Regions from separate parts of the Bacillus spongiae genome, predicted to be linked through region 2. Evidence: a T-box and tRNA genes for the amino acid it is inferred to sense, from the RefSeq annotation. Region 2 holds a T-box; the other holds one or more tRNA genes.
What was found. The T-box of region 2 lies ahead of WAK64_RS12120 (tryptophan--tRNA ligase). A T-box ahead of a tRNA ligase gene usually reads a tRNA of that ligase, here a tRNA-Trp.
Positions count from the first base shown of each region.

Region 1: it encodes a tRNA-Trp, which carries the amino acid that the T-box ahead of WAK64_RS12120 (tryptophan--tRNA ligase) is inferred to sense. The anticodon was not compared.

Region 1 covers NZ_JBBAXC010000003.1:62-5,919, reverse strand. The annotation lists gene WAK64_RS04250 (hypothetical protein) at 194-361, opposite strand; gene WAK64_RS04245 (right-handed parallel beta-helix repeat-containing protein) at 441-1,175, shown strand; gene WAK64_RS04240 (right-handed parallel beta-helix repeat-containing protein) at 2,143-3,015, shown strand; gene WAK64_RS04235 (GNAT family N-acetyltransferase) at 3,380-3,853, shown strand; tRNA gene WAK64_RS04230 (tRNA-Cys) at 4,192-4,265, opposite strand; tRNA gene WAK64_RS04225 (tRNA-Gly) at 4,274-4,348, opposite strand; tRNA gene WAK64_RS04220 (tRNA-Gln) at 4,352-4,423, opposite strand; tRNA gene WAK64_RS04215 (tRNA-His) at 4,463-4,538, opposite strand; tRNA gene WAK64_RS04210 (tRNA-Trp) at 4,550-4,623, opposite strand; tRNA gene WAK64_RS04205 (tRNA-Tyr) at 4,629-4,713, opposite strand; tRNA gene WAK64_RS04200 (tRNA-Thr) at 4,724-4,799, opposite strand; tRNA gene WAK64_RS04195 (tRNA-Phe) at 4,812-4,887, opposite strand; tRNA gene WAK64_RS04190 (tRNA-Asp) at 4,923-4,999, opposite strand; tRNA gene WAK64_RS04185 (tRNA-Met) at 5,006-5,079, opposite strand; tRNA gene WAK64_RS04180 (tRNA-Val) at 5,160-5,235, opposite strand; tRNA gene WAK64_RS04175 (tRNA-Glu) at 5,242-5,316, opposite strand; tRNA gene WAK64_RS04170 (tRNA-Ser) at 5,328-5,419, opposite strand; tRNA gene WAK64_RS04165 (tRNA-Asn) at 5,423-5,497, opposite strand; rRNA gene rrf (5S ribosomal RNA) at 5,505-5,620, opposite strand; partial or broken rRNA gene WAK64_RS04155 (23S ribosomal RNA) at 5,801-5,858, opposite strand, start outside.
Region 2 covers NZ_JBBAXC010000009.1:86,391-99,869, reverse strand. The annotation lists gene WAK64_RS12170 (cytochrome P450 family protein) at 1-192, opposite strand, end outside; gene WAK64_RS12165 (TetR/AcrR family transcriptional regulator) at 765-1,334, shown strand; gene WAK64_RS12160 (SDR family NAD(P)-dependent oxidoreductase) at 1,498-2,268, opposite strand; gene rpiA (ribose 5-phosphate isomerase A) at 2,579-3,253, shown strand; gene WAK64_RS12150 (LysR family transcriptional regulator) at 3,309-4,154, opposite strand; gene WAK64_RS12145 (type 1 glutamine amidotransferase domain-containing protein) at 4,307-4,969, shown strand; gene WAK64_RS12140 (NAD-dependent succinate-semialdehyde dehydrogenase) at 5,100-6,536, shown strand; gene WAK64_RS12135 (alpha/beta hydrolase) at 6,832-7,806, opposite strand; gene WAK64_RS12130 (VOC family protein) at 8,186-8,548, shown strand; gene WAK64_RS12125 (2'-5' RNA ligase family protein) at 9,093-9,644, opposite strand; T-box leader at 10,554-10,798, shown strand; gene WAK64_RS12120 (tryptophan--tRNA ligase) at 10,848-11,843, shown strand; gene mnhG (monovalent cation/H(+) antiporter subunit G) at 12,000-12,380, opposite strand; gene WAK64_RS12110 (Na(+)/H(+) antiporter subunit F1) at 12,361-12,648, opposite strand; gene WAK64_RS12105 (Na+/H+ antiporter subunit E) at 12,648-13,124, opposite strand; gene WAK64_RS12100 (Na+/H+ antiporter subunit D) at 13,131-13,479, opposite strand, start outside.

The DNA of each region.
Region 1 (5,858 bases), on a different contig from region 2:
TCCGATTCAATATCGATTTGTAGTTCGTGCATGTTTATTCGCCTTCCCCCCCTATTATTTCAAATTTTTACACAATTACAGCCGAAATGTGTCGAGGGGTATTTTACCAATATAATACTTCTCGCTTAGATTCGTGCAAATATAGCGATTCATTTCCGTTTTTCGCATGTTTTCATCAAAAATATGCATTTAATTATATTTTTCGCCAGCCTGCCTGTCTTAGATCTGCAACTGAATGTGCACGTATGTGCCAACGATTTTCATCCGTATCTAATGAGTGAATCGCTTTTTTATCATCACTAACGACTAATTTTCCCGTTAAACCTAGTTGCGAATTGTTAACTGTGTCGCCGTCTTTCATGTTATTACCTCCTTTCATAATACTTTCGGTTCCTTCATACAGTGTAAAAGTGTCATTTATTCGAAAGTGGGATGATAATATGAGGACATCACAACGAAACAGCTTTTTTCTGGTTGCTATTGTTTTCACCACGCTCTTCTTTTTAGCTATCCTCACCGTAATAGGTATCGTAATCTTTAACGAAAAAACAATCGTTGTGCCAGATGAAGAAGGCACGATATCAGGTGCAGTTGCTATTGCTGAGCCTGGTGATATTATTTTAGTAAAAGCGAAAGAGGATGGTAACCCTTATGAGGAAAACGTTTCTATTAGTACAGAAAACATTAAACTCGTTGGGATTGGGAAAACACAACCGTTTGTAATGGGGGATGAAGCAAACGCGATTACAGTTTTAGATACTACAGGTGTTCTAGTGAAAAATTTTCGAGTTCAAGCCGTAGGAGGATCCGGTGATTCTGGTATTTCGTTAAATAATGCAAACCATAACTTAATTAAAGGAAATACCTCTAATGATAATGATGATTTTGGCATAACCGTATTTGATTCTGACTTTAATATAATAAAAGAAAATATTTTGAATCAAAATGCGTTTGGGATGAACATTACTAATGATTCAGATTCTAATCTCGTTAAAAGAAATGTGCTTAACGACAATAGTGATCTTGGAATTAGCCTATCTGCTAGTTCTAATGAAAATAGTGTTTTTTTTAACATCGCGTTCGGTAATACGTTTGACGACATTCAAGATGCAGACGACAACAACTTCAAAGGGAACGAGTGTGATAACAGTGACCCAGGCGGCCTTTGTAATTAGCATCTTGCTGGGTCTTTTTAAAACTCGAATTGACTTGCCGCTGTCTCACCCGTAGGAAACTCCTTCAAAACGCCGTAATCAAATAGCGCCATCAATTCGAGTGTAAAATCTTCGCCATCATTACGTCCCTTTCAACGCCGAACATGGCGATATAACTCGAGCAATTACGGCTACACTCAGCTGAGTCTGCGAGTTTTCAACGATTTGGCGAAAATACAGTTAATTGCGTGGTTAGATCCGCTCATTCTTCCAACTCCTTTACGTATCCTTTTGCGAGCCACGTTGCCGGTACGGTTTTACGGTACATTTCCCAAAAAGGCTCACCCGCTTAACGATTAGGCTTCTTTTCTTCAGCGACTTCCGTCCATACCCAATGCATTTTCACCATTTTAAATTGACTCATTCGCATCCCCTCGTTTAGATGTATACATTTCCGTCATGATGTTCTTATAGAAAAAAAGTATAGTTTCGGTTGACAATTTACAACTTTACACGTGCCTTTAAATGGTGAGTTTGCATTTCGCACACCAACCAAACAAATTGACATAGACAAATACTTTGGATCATCGGCTTTTCATAGGTTTATCATTTTCGATAGCTTTTCTCTCATTTCGCTCTCACTTTCACGAATTTTTTATACACACATAACCCCTGTTTTATTCTAATCAGCAATATAAGAAGAGTATTTATGAAAGAGTAATATTCTATTTATATTTGCCTAGTTCCAACAAATAGCACTATCGAAACTATTCGAAGTAGTGATAGAACTAAAAATGAAGAAATTCACTATTCAATTGGTAGGCGTTACCGCAAATCAAAGCGGTTCTTTCACCACACCGACACTAATGTAATACAAAAGAGAAAGATCAACGATTAGTCAACAGCACATTTATTCATATAGTACAAGCAGTGCTTGTGTTTCATTCATATAATCTACTAACTGTGATTTTAAGGGGAGGTAAATATTGTGACATTACGAATCGTGCCTACAGATGATTTTCCAACCGTACAAGCTGCCATTGATGACTCTGCCCCTGGCGATAGTATTAAACTATTGGTGGGGACGTTTGATGGGTTTGAGGTTACAGTAGAAAACTTAAAAATCTTTGGTTGCGGGATAGGTCGGACGATTATTTCAGGTCAACCTGCCCAAGGTAATATTGGTGTGGTTGTAAAGGCTAATCGTACAGTATTACAAGGATTTACGGTTCAGGGATTTTTGGATTCTGGTGTTCTAATTGAGTTTACTTATGAAAATAATGTTGTAAAAGAAATCGAATCGAGATTTAATACATTGAGAGGTCTTATTATTTTGGGAGTAAACAATCTCATATTAAACTGTAAGGTAGCAAATAATGCAGATGTCGGTATATTAGCTAGCAGAAACAATTGTATTATGAATTGTAAAATGACAAATAATGATCGAGGTTTTAACGGCGGTATAAATAACATATTAATCCATAACTTGTTCAAGGAATCTGGTTTAACCGGCTGCTTTTTAGGAAACAACAGTATTGCCTTTAGGAATACATTCCTCAATGGTTTAAGAGGTCTTGACGTCAATAGCAATAATATGATTATTGAAAACATGTCATGCAGAAACAGTGAGACTGGAATATTAATCTCTTCTGATGATAATGTTATTGACTCAAACTTAACACGTAATAACAATCTTTCAGGTATCAATGTGATGGAATTTGCAACAAATAACACAATTAGGTTCAACAAGGCATTTAACAATTCGTTATTTGATATTCAAGCTACCCCTCCAGCTAACGAAAACAACACTTTTAACGGCAACAAGTGCGGGAATAGCTTCCCACCAGAACTTTGTACTTAAACGAATCATATTCGTGTCATTTCGACTCACCATAGTAGAGTTTCCTCCCCCTCGTATGTATTTCCCTATTCCAACAAGTAATCTTGTTAACAGCAATATGAACGCCTCAACAATGTTCTTTTTCTCCTCCCTCTTCAACTTATTTGACAGGCCTTGATGGCACGTTTCCTGTATTATTAGAATAATCTTCTTACGTATAATCTCTTAAACAGAAAATATTGATTCAACAAGTTATATTTCTTGATAGGGAAATATCATACTATAGAAGTAGTTGTTAATAATTAAATACAAGAAATTGACCTTTTTTGTAAAGAACAGTATTGATAGCTTTAGTGCAACATAAACCGTAGAAATGAGGGGTACTATGAACTTAACAATTAAGAAAATGGATATTAATTCAGCTAAAACTATCCTAAGTTGGAGATATGAAAAACCATATGATTTTTATAATAATGATATAACTGAAGAAGGAATAAATGAACTGCTTGATGGTTCTTATCAAGCTATCATTGACAAAAATAATAAAATCTTTGGTTACTTATGTATAGGGGAGTCAGCTCAAATCCCGGTTGGACATAAACATGGTGTATATAATGATAAGTATGTAGATATGGGTCTTGGAATGGACCCATATTATGTAGGAAAAGGATACGGGTATGAATTTTGTACATATATAATGAACCACATAAAAGAAAACTCCCCGGGGATCCCTATAAGACTATCAGTTGCAACATTTAACGACAGAGCTATTAATTTATACGAGAAACTAGGATTCATAAAGAAGGACAAGTTCACAACTGACTTTGCAGAGTTCATAACGATGATTAAAGATAATTAACAATACTATTCAATTATCGGAGATTTTAATGAAATTAACCTTAAGCTCAGAGCAGTAAACTCTGAGCTTGTTTGCGTGCTTTTTACTGTGTGATTTAACCTGTAAATTAAAATGTAAACGTAATTTATCTTGTTACTTTAAGTTTTCTCCACAATACCTAAACTACATATCGATAAGAAAGAGGACTTTTTATGTCGATATGACTAAATTGCTCAAATCGAACATAAAAAAACAATACATTCTATGTGTATTGTTGGTTATAAGTATGTATATCGATTTTTAATGCTAAAGTACATTTAAAATCTTATTTGTCTGCTCATTTTGCCATACAGTCAAAATGGAGGCGGCAACCGGATTTGAACCGGTGATAAAGGTTTTGCAGACCTCTGCCTTACCACTTGGCTATGCCGCCATTTAAATTGGAGCGGAAGACGGGATTTGAACCCGCGACCCCCACCTTGGCAAGGTGGTGTTCTACCACTGAACTACTTCCGCAAGCTGGGCTAGCTGGATTCGAACCAACGCATGACGGAGTCAAAGTCCGTTGCCTTACCGCTTGGCTATAGCCCAATAATAGTATATGCCATCTATTTACTTATGTGAATAAAATGGGGCGGCTGATGGGAATCGAACCCACGAATGTCGGAACCACAATCCGATGCGTTAACCACTTCGCCACAGCCGCCATTATTTAATTGGCAGGGGCAGTAGGAATCGAACCCACACCAAAGGTTTTGGAGACCTTCGTTCTACCGTTAAACTATGCCCCTATAAATGGTGGAGGGGGACGGATTCGAACCGCCGAACCCTGAGGGAGCGGATTTACAGTCCGCCGCGTTTAGCCACTTCGCTACCCCTCCACAAATGATCTGGTGCCGGCAAGAGGACTTGAACCCCCAACCTACTGATTACAAGTCAGTTGCTCTACCAGTTGAGCTACACCGGCATGATTTTTAAATGGTGGCTCGGGACGGAATCGAACCGCCGACACATGGATTTTCAGTCCATTGCTCTACCAACTGAGCTACCGAGCCATTTAATCATGACTTTTGTGAATCTAATTATATTATGGCGGTCCGGACGGGACTCGAACCCGCGACCTCCTGCGTGACAGGCAGGCATTCTAACCAACTGAACTACCGGACCAATGTATTGCGGGGGCAGGATTTGAACCTGCGACCTTCGGGTTATGAGCCCGACGAGCTACCAGACTGCTCCACCCCGCGACGATAATAGCGTGAAAATTAATAACTATGTAATTTCATTTTTCAAATATTTTAAGCGATATTTGAAAGTTAAACATTAATGGTGGAGGATGACGGGATCGAACCGCCGACCCTCTGCTTGTAAGGCAGATGCTCTCCCAGCTGAGCTAATCCTCCGTATAATGGTGACCCGTACGGGATTCGAACCCGTGTTACCGCCGTGAAAGGGCGGTGTCTTAACCGCTTGACCAACGGGCCATAATACTCGATGGCGGAGAGCAAGGGATTCGAACCCTTGAGACAGCGGTAACCGTCTACACGATTTCCAATCGTGCTCCTTCGACCTCTCGGACAGCTCTCCAATTGGCTCCGCAGGCAGGATTCGAACCTGCGACCGATCGGTTAACAGCCGATAGCTCTACCACTGAGCTACTGCGGAACATTATGCCTGGCGACGTCCTACTCTCACAGGGGGAAGCCCCCAACTACCATCGGCGCTAAAGAGCTTAACTTCCGTGTTCGGTATGGGAACGGGTGTGACCTCTTTGCTATTGCCACCAGACTTTTTTCAAAGACAAGTATTATTATACAGCTTTTAATATATTTTTCAAGAGTTTTTTTAAATTTTACCCTCAAAACTAGATAAAGATTGATGAAGAGTGAGTAATCACCGTTCTTACGCTGTCCAGCTACAGCTCCTATGTGCTTGTCGCACATGAACAGTCGCTTTCACTTGTTTCTTTTGGTTAAGTCCTCGATCGATTAGTATTCGTCAGCTCCACATGTCACCATGCTTCCAC
Region 2 (13,479 bases):
TTTAGTCACGTCTTCATGTTTTAATAACGTGAGGACATCTTGATAACGGGTTATAAGCCAAGCATTTCTTTGGTACTCACCGCGAGAAATGAAAAATGGATGGACGGGGTCATGTTCTCTAAAGTAGGCTAAAGTCGGATAAGGATTATTTTGATACTCTGAAGAATACAAGTCAAAAGCCATTTTTTCCATACAGGTCTCTCCTTTTTTTTACTGATTACAAAAAAACGGAACGCTACATTAGGCCTACAAACGCTTCATAAAACTATTTTTAAAAAATTTATTGATTTGAAATAGGGCATAAGAACTACTATTTTCCTACTGTACCTATTTAATCAATTCTGTATAAACTATTCTATTAAAAGAATGTACATTCCTGTCGCTCTATAAATAAAATCCATTTATTATCTATTTTTAATATATTTTACATATATGAAATAATAGTAATTTTCATGTGTTTGAAATGATGAGGTGTTTTATTGAAGTGAAGATCATGTTATTAAAAAGTAAGGTGCTTCCTTTTCTAGATTTTTCTCAAGCACTTTGAGTTGGAAAGAAGCTATAAAGAAGTTGAAGATGAAGGATTGAATGAGATGTATGTGGGCTGCTTTCTGTGTATATCGCTTTACGTGAATGGATGATTCAAATCTCTTTCCTTGAAATAGGTAGATGATAGCTTACGGTTGTATCCTCTATGCAACTTGTTAAAATAGGGGAATGCGCTCTTTATTGACTCCTTATCTACATAATGGTAGATTGTGAATATGAATAATAACAATACGACTTTACAAAAAATTTTAGACGAAGGTCTTCATCTTATACAAAAACATGGCTACAATGGCTTTAGTTATGCTAATATTGCTGAAAGTATAGGCATTAAAAAAGCTAGTATTCACTACTATTTCCCAACAAAGCAAGAATTAGTTCAAGCAGTACTACAAAGATATAATAAGGATTTTCTAAACGACCTTGCCCAAATTGATCAAAAATTTAAAGATCCTGTTGATAAACTGAAGTCTTTTTTTCAACTATATCGTAGTGCTTTAGATAATAGTTCGAAACTTTGTTTATGTACGATGATGGCAGCGGAAATCACTTCATTCCCAGAGGAAATACGTACTGATGTCAATCGCTTTTTTCACGATAATGAAAAGTGGATTGAAAATGTTCTATTACAAAAAAAATCTGCAGACAGTTCTGTTAATCCTGATCGTATAGCCGATCAATCCAGGTTAGTTTTGGCTATTGCCCAAGGTGCTCAGTTGTTAGGTAGGTCTTCGGGAGAACTTGAGCAATACGATTCTATAGTCAATCATTTTTTAGCAAATTTATAAAGAAATGGTGACCTAAGATTATTTTAATATGTGATATCAAATCATCTATTTAGGTTATTTTCCAAAGACTAAAAAAGCAACCAGTGTGTGTTTACTATTGACGCCATCACTGGTTGCTTTTTGCTATTAACCCTGCCACTTCTTCATATTAGGGAAAGAATGATTATCTTAATCTTGCGGTGGCACCTCCATCCAGTGGTAAGACAACACCAGTTATCCATGATGCACGTTCACTAGCTAAAAAAAGGATTGTCTCAGCCACATCTTCAGGTTGACCATTTCTTCCAATCGGATGGAACTCATTAAAAGTAGGTAATGCTGTAGCCACTTCTTGTTCTGTCATAAACGAACGATATATGGGGGTTTCAACAACTGCAGGAGCCACTGCATTTACTCTAATATTATCTTTAGCGAATTCTACTGCGAGATTTTTGGTAAGAGCGTGTCTACCAGCCATAGCAGCTGAATAGGCAGTGGAAGGAGTTGCTTCTACTGACTGAATGGCCCACATTGAGCCTGTATTAATAATTGCGCCACCGCCACGTTTTTTCATTTCAGGGATGGCAGCTTGCGCGGAATAGAAGGTTCCTTTAAGGATGACATTAATATAATTATTCAAGTCTTCTTCTTCATGATCCAAAAATCCAGTCGGTTTAAAGATTCCCGTATTACATACGAGTACATCCACACCGCCAAATACTTCAACGGCTTTCTCTATTAATCTCACAGAAGTAGATTTAATACTAATATCCCCAGCTATATAAGCTATATTTTTACCGGAGGGATCAAGTTCATTTGCTGTTTCTATTAATAAACGCTCCCTTCTCCCATTTATCACTACTTTTGCGCCTTCATCAATAAAGCGTTTGGCAGTCGCTTTTCCTATTCCTGAACTGCCACCTGCAATAACGACTACTTTTCTATTAAAATTCATTATATTTCCCCCTTGGTTAGAATTATTCTTTAAAAAGTAAGTAAAACATTACTTCTTGAACATATTCTACCTACCAATAGGTAGAATATCAAGAGAAATGATTTATTTTTATTAAAATAAATCGTTTTTTTAGAGCAATTACTACCTTATGAATGGTTAAATAAAATATCGTTTTATTACAGAGCATTCGGGAAAAGTTAAAAAAATAGGATTTACTAAGAATATAACGGTGGGATTAACCGATTTTTCATGCAATAAGGTGAAAAAATAGCAATACGATACCAATTGGAATAAAGAGGAGAGAATTAGGATGAATCAAAAACAATTAGCAGGAGAAAAAGCAGTTGAATTTGTTAAAGATGGAATGATTGTTGGTCTTGGAACGGGAAGTACAGTTTATTGGACAATAAAATTATTAGGTGAGAAGGTAATGGATGACAGCTTACAGATTAAAGTTATTTGTACATCTGTAGAAACAGCAGCATTAGCTTCTAAGTACAATATGGATGTTGTCGGCTTTTCTGATATTAATTCGATAGACATAACGATTGATGGAGCAGATGAAATTGACCCAAACTTTAATCTAATAAAAGGCGGAGGAGGAGCGCTATTCAGAGAGAAAATAGTAGCCGTTTCATCTAACTATAATATTATTGTTGCAGATGAATCTAAAATTGTTTCTAAACTAGGGAAATTCCCTCTACCAATTGAAGTGTTACCTTTTGGATGGGAGGGGACCTTAAAAAGAATTAATCAGGTTGGTGCAACATCTAAACTAAGGTTACATAATAACAAGAAACCATTTGTAACGGATAACGGGAATTACATAGTAGATTGTGATTTTAAAGCGATAGATCATCCTAAATCCTTGGATAGGAAGTTAAAGCTCATTACTGGTGTGATTGAAACGGGATTATTTATTCATACGACAAATGTTGTTATTATCGGAACCGGTCATAATAATCTAAAGGTCATATCTAAATGAAAATTTGAATGAATGTTTATCTAGTTGAGCTCATTTCAAAAAAATAAAAAAATCGTTATTGTAACATTGCAGCGACTTTTTTTCCGAGCGTTTCGTCATTTGCTATTAGAGAAACATCACGTGATATATTAAAGTCGTTGATGGCGATGGCCTTAACATTTTCGGAGGTGTTTTGTATAAAAATTTCTGGAAGAATGGTTATGCCAAGATTTGCTTCAACAAATCCTAATATGCTTTGACCAAATTCAATTTCAGAAGCGACCTTTAAAGAAGCGCCTTTTGAAATAAATTCTTTTTCAACCAACACTCTAGCATCGCAAGTAGAAGGAAGAACAACAAACGATTCCTCTTTGATTTCATGAAAGGAAATAGAGGATTGATTAGTATAAAGAGGATGGTGGGCATTGATAAAAAGAAAGAATGGTTCTGAAAATAAAAACTTTGAATAATAAGAATGTTTGATTTCTCGATCATCAAATAACGCAACATCAATTAATCCACTCTCTAAACCTGATAATAATTCCAGAAAGCTATGTGAGATTTTAATTTTAAATCTATCTTTAAGCTCTTGCTTTGCAAATTTATGAGGAAGATATGACGTTGCTATACTTGGCCAAGACCCGATGGTGATATTACTTATTCCTTGACTAAGACTAATCTCTTTCCGGACAGAATTGATTTCCTTTAGTATATTTTTACTGCCCTTTAACAAAATTTCACCGGCAGGAGTTAATCGAACACCAGTGGAGGATCGAATAAATAAACTGACACCTAAGTCAATTTCAAGATTTCTTATTTGTTTACTTAAAGCAGGTTGACTAATGTGTAATAGTTCGCTTGATTTAGTTAAGCTTTGCGTCTCTGCCGTTATTTGAAAGGCTTCTAACCATTCCATTTTCATTTCTCTCACCCTTATAACTTTCCGTTATTCCCATCTAACATAATGGAAGAACATAATCTTTAGTATTGATGATAACCTATAGAAGTAGCGAAGACAATTTTAACACTTAAATAAAGTTACATGTGTAATTTTCATTATTAGGAGGAATAGACATGGCAAATGTATTAATGGTTATATCAAATGGAATAGCAGTAAAATCATATCGTACAGGTTATTGGTCAGAGGAATTCCATGTTCCACTTAACGCATTAGAAGAAGCGGGTCATAAGGTTACAATTGCATCGCCTAAAGGCGGAGATGGAAAGGTTGATCAGTTTTCTTTAACCGAGCAATGGGATCCGAATGGTGAGTCAAAAGAGTTTGAAAAGCTTGGACGTTGGAAGGATACTCTACGTTTAGCAGACTTACACGGAGAGGATTATGATGTCATATTGTTTGTGGGTGGACATGGTCCTATGTTCGATGTAGCGTATGACCCACATGCTCATCGCTTAATCAATGAAATCTATGATAATAAAGGAATTGTTGCTGCAGAGTGTCATGCCCCTGCTGTACTAGCGTTTACTTATAGAGAAGATGGCAAATCCATCATAGAAGGGAAGAAGGTAACGGCCTTTCCGGATGCCTATGAACCAAAAGAAGTATTAGAATTCCTACCTTATAGTGTAGAACAAGAATTAGCCAAAGTTGGGACATATGTGGGCGAATTAGATACACCTGAATTAGCGGTCTGGGCAGATGATCAAATTATAACGAGTCGTGACCCTGTATCATCAGGAATCATCGCTAAAGAAATAATAAAAGTATTAAAATAAATTTAGTCGTAAAAGCAGCTGGCACATAGAAGGGTTGATTCTGTGTTTCAGCTGCTTTCTATGTCGATAGAGTATCGATGAGGGATAATACAAGTCTTTATGGTAAATAACAGGTAAAGGAGTGTTCTAGATGTTTATTAAACAAAATTATATAAACGGTCATTGGGTAGAAACGAAAGACGTCATGTCTGTTATAAACCCGGCAACGAAAGAAAGGATAGGGGAGGTTTCAAACAGTGGAACGGCAGAAGCTACTCTGGCTGTTGAAGCTGCCTCACAAGCTTTTGTTCCATGGTCAAAAAAGACTGCTAACGATAGAAGTCAATTTCTTTACCAATGGCATCAATTAATTAAAGAACATACAGACGAGTTAGCTCAGATTATGACAATCGAGCAAGGGAAACCATTAAAGGAAGCATTAGCAGAAGTCCAATATGCAAATGACTATGTGTTATGGTATGCAGAGGAAGCAAAACGAAACTATGGCGATACGATTCCAGCCTCTTCAGTGAATAAACATATTATTGTAAAAAAGGAGCCAGTAGGAGTTGTAGCAGCTATCACACCTTGGAATTTTCCAGCAGCCATGATTACAAGAAAACTTGCTCCAGCGTTAGCAGCGGGGTGTACAGTCGTAATAAAGCCCTCTGAAGAAACTCCGTTTACTGCTTTAAAATTAATTCAATTAGCAGAAAGGGCCAATTTTCCAAAAGGTGTATTGAATATTGTGACAGGTAATGCCAAACAAATTGGGGACGTTTGGTTACAAGATAAAAGAGTGAGAAAGTTAACCTTTACAGGATCAACTCCTGTCGGAAAACTACTAATGAGAAAAGCTTCTGATACAGTGAAAAAATTATCCCTAGAATTAGGTGGACATGCGCCATTCATTGTCATGAAGAATGCAGATATCGAGAAAGCAGTTGAAGGAGCGATTCAATCAAAATTTCGTAATGCAGGTCAGGCATGTGTGGCAACGAATCGTTTTTATGTTCATGAAGATATAATGGAAAGATTCACAGATAGATTGATAGAACAGGTTTCACGTTTATCCATTGGAAATGGGTTAAACAATAATGTTGACATAGGACCGTTGATTAATGAAGCTGCTATAACAAAAGTAATGGATCATATTGAAGATGCTGTAAAGAAAGGTGCATCCATTTTAACAGGTGGAAAAAGAACTATGGAGAAAAAGGGGTACTTTATTCAGCCTACTGTAATTGGAAATGTGACAGATGATATGCTCTGTATGCAAGATGAAACGTTTGGTCCATTAGCTCCTATCACCTCTTTTAAGACAATTGATGAGGTAGTGGATAGAGCGAATAATAGTGCATTTGGCCTTGCTGCTTATGTGTTTACAAATAACATGAATGAAGCGGCATTATTTATGAATAATCTAGAATATGGGGTAGTGGGTGTAAATGATGGACTCCCCTCTACGGCGCAAGCCCCTTTTGGTGGTTATAAAGAAAGTGGTCTAGGTAGAGAGGGAGGCTATTTTGGAATTGAAGAGTACTTAGAACTAAAGTATATTTCAATCGGGTCATTCATCCAAAACTAAACAATCAAACAGAAAAAGGTAATGACAGGTGATAGGCAGGCTGTGAGTATTCTTTATTTATACAATGGTATATATTTTGAGTTTTATAGATTTACTGATTAATCGAAGGTTGAATTTATTCAAATAGGGTCCTTCTCTTAGGGAGGGAAGGCCTTATCTTTATGAGTCGGGCGCAATTGTGGAGGAACAAAGAGAACGGGATATAGGTGAAATGAAAAAAAGAGCCGCCAAATGGCAACTAAAGTATAAAGAGGGCTTACATTTGAAAAGACCAGCTTGTTTGTAAAATATCCAATCACTTACTTTTGGCTATTTTTAAAGCTCTAAGTAAGGCATTTAAGCTATTATCCGCCTCTTTTTTACTATGAAAAGCATCTGGAACGTTTAACCCTAAATGATGATATCCAGGATAGACATGCAGTTCTGTAAGTACCCCGTCATACATTAAGCGTTTTGCGAAATCCAATGTCTCATCAGCAAATAGTTCAATAGATCCTACACATAAATAGGTGCTAGGTAAGCCTTTCAAAGTTTTAGCCCTTGCTGGGGAATAATATTCTGAGATTCCTTCAGTTCCAGGCTCTTGTTTAAGAACAGACTTCCATCCAAAATAATTGATGGCATCATTGAAAAAGTACTCACCATTAAATGGATGAACCTCTTTGGTAGTCGAACGGTCATCTAGCATCGGTACAGATAACCGCAAATGATGGATCGTAAATTCTTGACGATCACGGATAAATAATGCCATTCCACCAGCTAATCCAGCTCCAGCACTTTCACCTGCAACAGCTATTTTCCCAATATCAATATTTAATTCTTTAGCGTTGTCGATACACCATTTAATTCCTGAATAACAATCATGCAATTGAGCAGGTTGGGAAAATTCAGGGGCTAAACGATAATCTACAGAAACACCAATGAAATGATAGTGATGTGCTAAATAGGCATGCTTTTCATTATCTAATTCTGGACTACCAACAATCATTCCACCGCCATGAACAGAATAAATTAGTGGATTTAGATGAGGGGTTTTATTTTTCGGTTTTGTAATGACCAACCTAATTTTAGAATCATCAAATAAATTATCAATCCACACGTTTTCAATTTCCACATCATATCGTTCTGTCACATCCAAAGGGAAGACCGCTTTCATTTGTCTCCGTACTTCTAAATAATTTTCCGATGTTAAACTCATACTACCCATTGCCTCTATAATACCCCTTATTTCAGGATCAACTAGATGCTCACTTTGATTAATTGGCTCCATACTACACCTCCATCTTTAAATGAAATTGCCCCATTTAAATTCTACTTAAGGAGCAAGCTAACCGTCAATGTTTACAGAAAATGAAAATAAATCTTTACTTTAGTGCCTTTTAGGAATGGGTGATAAGTGAATGTCTATAGGATGTTCTTATTACATATAGAATGGTGTCATTTATTAGGTGATAATTTTACTGCTGTAAACGAATGAGTGCGATGACCTAAAGGAGGGTGGTAATATATACGTTTCATCATTTATGTAATAAGTAATTCTTATCTATTATGATAGTAAATGTGAAATTTAATTTATAGAAATGGTGTGCTATCATTTGATGAAAATGAATTTAGTATTAATTTTATTTCTACTAAGGGGGAGATTGTCAATGATTATTGGATTACATCATGTTCAAATAACGATTCCAAATGGTGCTGAAGAAGAAGGAAGAAGGTTCTATTGTCATATTTTAGGTCTTCCAGAAATTGAAAAACCTGACTCCCTCAAAGGAAGGGGAGGATTTTGGATTAAAGTAGGTAATAAGGATGTTCACATTGGAACAGAAGATGGTTTTAATCGATTGCATACGAAAGCTCATATTGCTTACGAAGTAGAAGATATCTCGTATTGGAAAAATACGTTAGCAGATATAGGTATAAGCATATTAGATTCTGTACCGATACCAAACTTTAAACGCTTTGAATTTAGAGATCCATTTGGTAACAGAGTGGAGATGATTCAACGGGTGTAAATCGTTTTCCTAGAAAGCGTTGAGGTACATTTATGAAAACGCAATGGTAATACCGCAGATGTTATTATGTAAATAGTAATGTTCAACAATAGCATTAATAGGGTATTTGCTGTTTCATAATCCGCCAAAAAATAAGTTAAATATAAAGGTAGAAGACGTTGAAAAACTTCACATATCCATTTATATGGACGATGTAAAACCTTGAGCGCATAAGGGAGTTTGGTTTCATTTCTATAGAAGGCCATTATATAAAGCGATAAAAACTTTTTTTGTATGTTTTCGAAAGGTCTGTAAAATTACTCATGGAAAGATAAGATGGTAAAGAGCTATACATTAAAACTGAAAATGGTTGTTGTACCAGACGGAAATGGAAATAGGTATTGTTAATACAAAGCAGATGGGTGATTATATGCACTCATCTGCTTTGTTAGGCACAGTTACTTCTAACCATCCTTTAAGGATGTATTTCAACGTGCCATAGATTTAAGTATAGAACAAGGTCAAATGTTAAGAAACCTATAAGAAAAAGTCTCATATTAATTAGTCAAATGCTTAAAGGGATATCTAAATATTTTTCATATCGTTGCTCTTCAATGTTTAATTCATAAATTCTAATAAAATTCACTTCAAAATTGGGGTAAGGTGTCAATTCTTTATGGGCCCATTGTTCCATTTCTGTTAATACTTCATTTGACAACCGAGCAGAAGTATTACCAATGCTCTGCTTTATGCCTAATGTTAAGTGTGGGACAAAGTCATCAAGTTCAAAATACTGTTGTATTGAATCTTCTGATGGTGAGATCTCTCGCACCAAATATTGATGTAATTTATATAAATTGGTTGAGTGAACGCTTAAATATAATATGTTATCTCCAAAATACTTTGGTTTATCTAATGAAACCTGAAAAGGTTTGAAATTCTCACCTACTTTTTTTACTTTGTCAATCCACTTTTTATCTGGAGTTAATCCCCCTTGAGCTTTTATAGTGATATGAGGCTCAACACTTAATAGGGTATTCCATTTCCTTTGAAAATATTCAATTCGCTCTATATATTCTTCTGGAGGTACAATGCCAATAAAATACGCTACTTTCATTTTTTTACACTCCTATTATGTTTTGTTAAAATAATTCTACTAGAAAATTCAGAACATACAAATGATAGGATTCTCTAGAAAGGTTGTTTTCGTATAGGTTGTGTCTTTCTTGTGAGAGTGGTGAAACCTCGTGAGTCTATGAAAGGTAGAGAAATCTCTTGATGCATAGAGAAAAAGACCAAAAAAAGGAAGATATCTTTTTAAATATGTCAATTTTTCTTATTGTAAACTAATATCTATGTGTTCTAATTTTGAAAACATTTGTAATCCCTAAGGTATTTTATATTCTTCTTTATTTCTTCTTCTGTTAGATCTTTTAGGAAAAAATCAGTGTACTTATTGAACCTCAAAAAATCAACAAAAACCTCAAACATAGTTCCCAATTATCGCATCCGCTAATAAAAACATGACTCCTTTTTTAAGTTTTTTCCTAAATCATCTATTTTTAATAGACATAAACAAAAATTTAATTTTAGAAAATACAGAAACAATAATCTTGTATGAAGGTCAATTCTCTTCTTGTCTAAGTTTAAGCCAAGGTCGTAAAATAATTTATTTGAATTCTTCTATGGTTAGGAGTATTTACTTGTCTAGTAAATTTATTATTCTCTATGTACAACAATCCTTTTGTTCCACATAATCTTTCGGAACGTTGTATTCGATTTAGAATAATTTACTTTGTGGATAATAAGTGGATAATTAACCACCATTATTGAATTTGAGAGTTTCCGTGCAAGCCTCACTGTAATGATTTAGGTTTTGACCCGAACTTTCACCATCTATCACTGCATATAGTCGTCGCTTAAGTTCATAAGCTTTCATGACTTCAGCAGAAATCATTAATTTTCCATTTCTTGCCCATCAAGTTCTTGACGAATTACTATCCATAATTTAGAATTAAGAAAAAATAAAACAGCGATGAAGAAGAAGAGTAGGCTATTAGACCGCTTCAGAGAACTGATGGTTTGGTGGAAATCAGTGTGGAACGATAGTTGAATGGGCTTCTGAGCTACTCGACTGAAATAATAGTAGGTTTAGCGGAGAGTCTTACCGTTAAAAAAGACAAAGTATTGGAATTTATTTTTCAGTATGGATAAAGTGCGTTTATTTTGATAAACGAAAAAAGGTGGCACCACGGGTTACTCGTCCTTGTTTTTAAGGATTGAGTAGCCCTTTTTATATTTCATGAAGTTGGAGGTTAATATGAAAAAAACAATTTTAACTGGAATTAAACCCACTGGTCAAGTTCATTTAGGTAATTATATCGGTGCGATAAAACCTGCCTTAGAATTGGCAAAAATACAAGAATATAAACAAGCATACTTTGTTGCTGATTATCATGGTCTAACCAAAATCCATGATGCAAAAGAATTTCGACACCTATCATATGGAATCGCTGCAACTTGGTTAGCTTTAGGTCTCGATGCTGATAAAACCATCTTTTATAGACAGTCTGATGTTCCCGAGATATTCGAGTTAAATTGGATATTCAGTTGCTTCGCTTCCAAAGGGTTAATGAATAGAGCTCACGCTTATAAATCAATCGTTGATAGTAATAAGCAGCATAACAGAGATGTTGATTTTGGTGTAAACATGGGAATTTATAATTACCCTATTTTAATGACGGCAGATATTTTAATGTTTAATACAGAAATCGTACCAGTTGGAAAGGATCAAGTTCAACATGTTGAAATAGCTAGGGATATCGCAAAAAATTTCAATAATACTTATGGGGAAACATTCGGATTGCCAAAATATAAAATTCAGGAAAGTACGGCTATATTACCTGGATTAGATGGTCGCAAAATGAGTAAAAGCTATAATAATACAATACCGATATTTGAAGAGCCAAAAAAATTAGAAAAACTTATTAATAAAATTAAAACGGATTCATTGCCTCCTGATGCACCAAAAGATCCTCATACTTCTATTATCTTTATGTTGTATAAAGAATTTGCTTCCCCTAGCGAAACCCAGCAGATGAAAGACCAATATTTAAATGGTATCGGTTGGGGAGAAGCGAAAGCAGAGTTATTTAAGGTGATGAATAGATTTCTTGAAGAGCCAAGGGAGAAATATAATGAGCTAATGGCATCTACAGGAACCCTCGATAATATTTTACAAGAGGGTGCCGAAAAGGCAAGAGGACTTAGTATTCCTTTTCTTAAACAGATTAAAAGGAAAATAGGGGTAATTTAAGAAATTAAGGATAGCAGGCATTCATCAATGGTTATTCAAACCATGACTCACACCATTCGTTCTATTCCATAGCTCTATTGGAGAAGAATTATAGAAAAGGATATCCATTATATCCAAAGAAGGCATACGCTTTTCGTATGCCTTCTTTGGTGTAATTCACGAATTTATATTATCTGATTGATTGTTTTGTTCATATTTATCTTTGAACTGCAAATCATCTCGTACGCTTTTTTCCCATAGCTTTACACCAGAATGGTAGGCGGCACGGGAAATCAAGTGTCCGGCTACTGGTGCTGTAATAAAGATAAAAAAGATTCCTAACAGTACTCTTGTATTAACATGATCTTCTGTTATATAAAAATACAAAAAAGTAGCCAATAGAATGAACATCACACCAAGTGTAGCGCTTTTTGATGCTGCATGGTTTCTAGTATAAACATCAGGTAAGCGAATAACCCCAAAAGCAGTAACAAGGGTCAGAAAAGCTCCAGCAATAACAAAGAATCCAATGAAGACACTAATGATTGTCTCGATCACGTTCAATAATCGCCCCTTTCTCTAAAAATTTAGAAAAGGCAACTGTTCCGATAAAGGCTAGTATTCCGATAAGCAGAATCACTTCTAAAAATGCGTGAGTCTCAAGTAGCATAGAGATAAGGGCTACGAAAGCGACTAAGTTAATGCCAATAGCATCTAGCGCAACGACTCGGTCGGGAATAGAAGGACCTTTCACTACACGATATATTAAACCAAGCATGGAGAGTGAGACAGCAATTAAAGAAATTTGAATAATCACTTCAAGCATTATCGAGTCACCTCCATGATGGCCTTCTCAAATGTGTTTCGAATACTGTCTATGGCATCATCTACATCATCCACATCAATCGCATGAACATAAAGAATTTTATTATCAAGTGAAACATCCATGACGAGTGTACCCGGTGTTAGCGTAATTAAGTTCGCCAATATGGTTATTTCCCAATCACTCTTTAATTGGGTCGGATAAGCGAAAATGCCAGGTTTAATATCTAGTTTTGGTTTTAAAATCGTTTTTAACACAGAGATATTTGACTTGAGTAGTTCAATTAAGAAAATATAGCCAAGTTGGACGATGGCAATGAATCGAACTAAATAAAATCTCGATGGAAAAAAGCGGCGAAACGAAAAGATAATGATTATTCCTAGGATAAACCCAACTAAAAATGTATCAGCTGTAAATGAAACAGTTAGGAACATCCATAAAAAGGCAAGTGTGAAATTTAATAAAATTTGTAAGGACATGTGACACTACTCCTTTAAAACGGCTTGTATATAGATTTGAGGATCCATTAATACATCCGTTGCTTGAATCATTATTGGGCGAATGTAATCTGCACTAAAGCCGTACACTACAGCAAGCAACACGAGTATAGCTCCTGGCGCCCATAAGTAATGAACAGTAGTTTTATTTTCCACTTTACATTCTTGAGGCTCTCCCCAAAAGCCATTCATAAAGATTTTCATTACAGAATAGAGAACAAACAAGCTTGAAAGTAAGATTATACCTGCTCCAATATAGTGCTCAGCTATTAATGCTCCTTTAATGATCAATAACTTACCTACAAATCCACTAAACGGTGGAATACCAGCTAAAGAC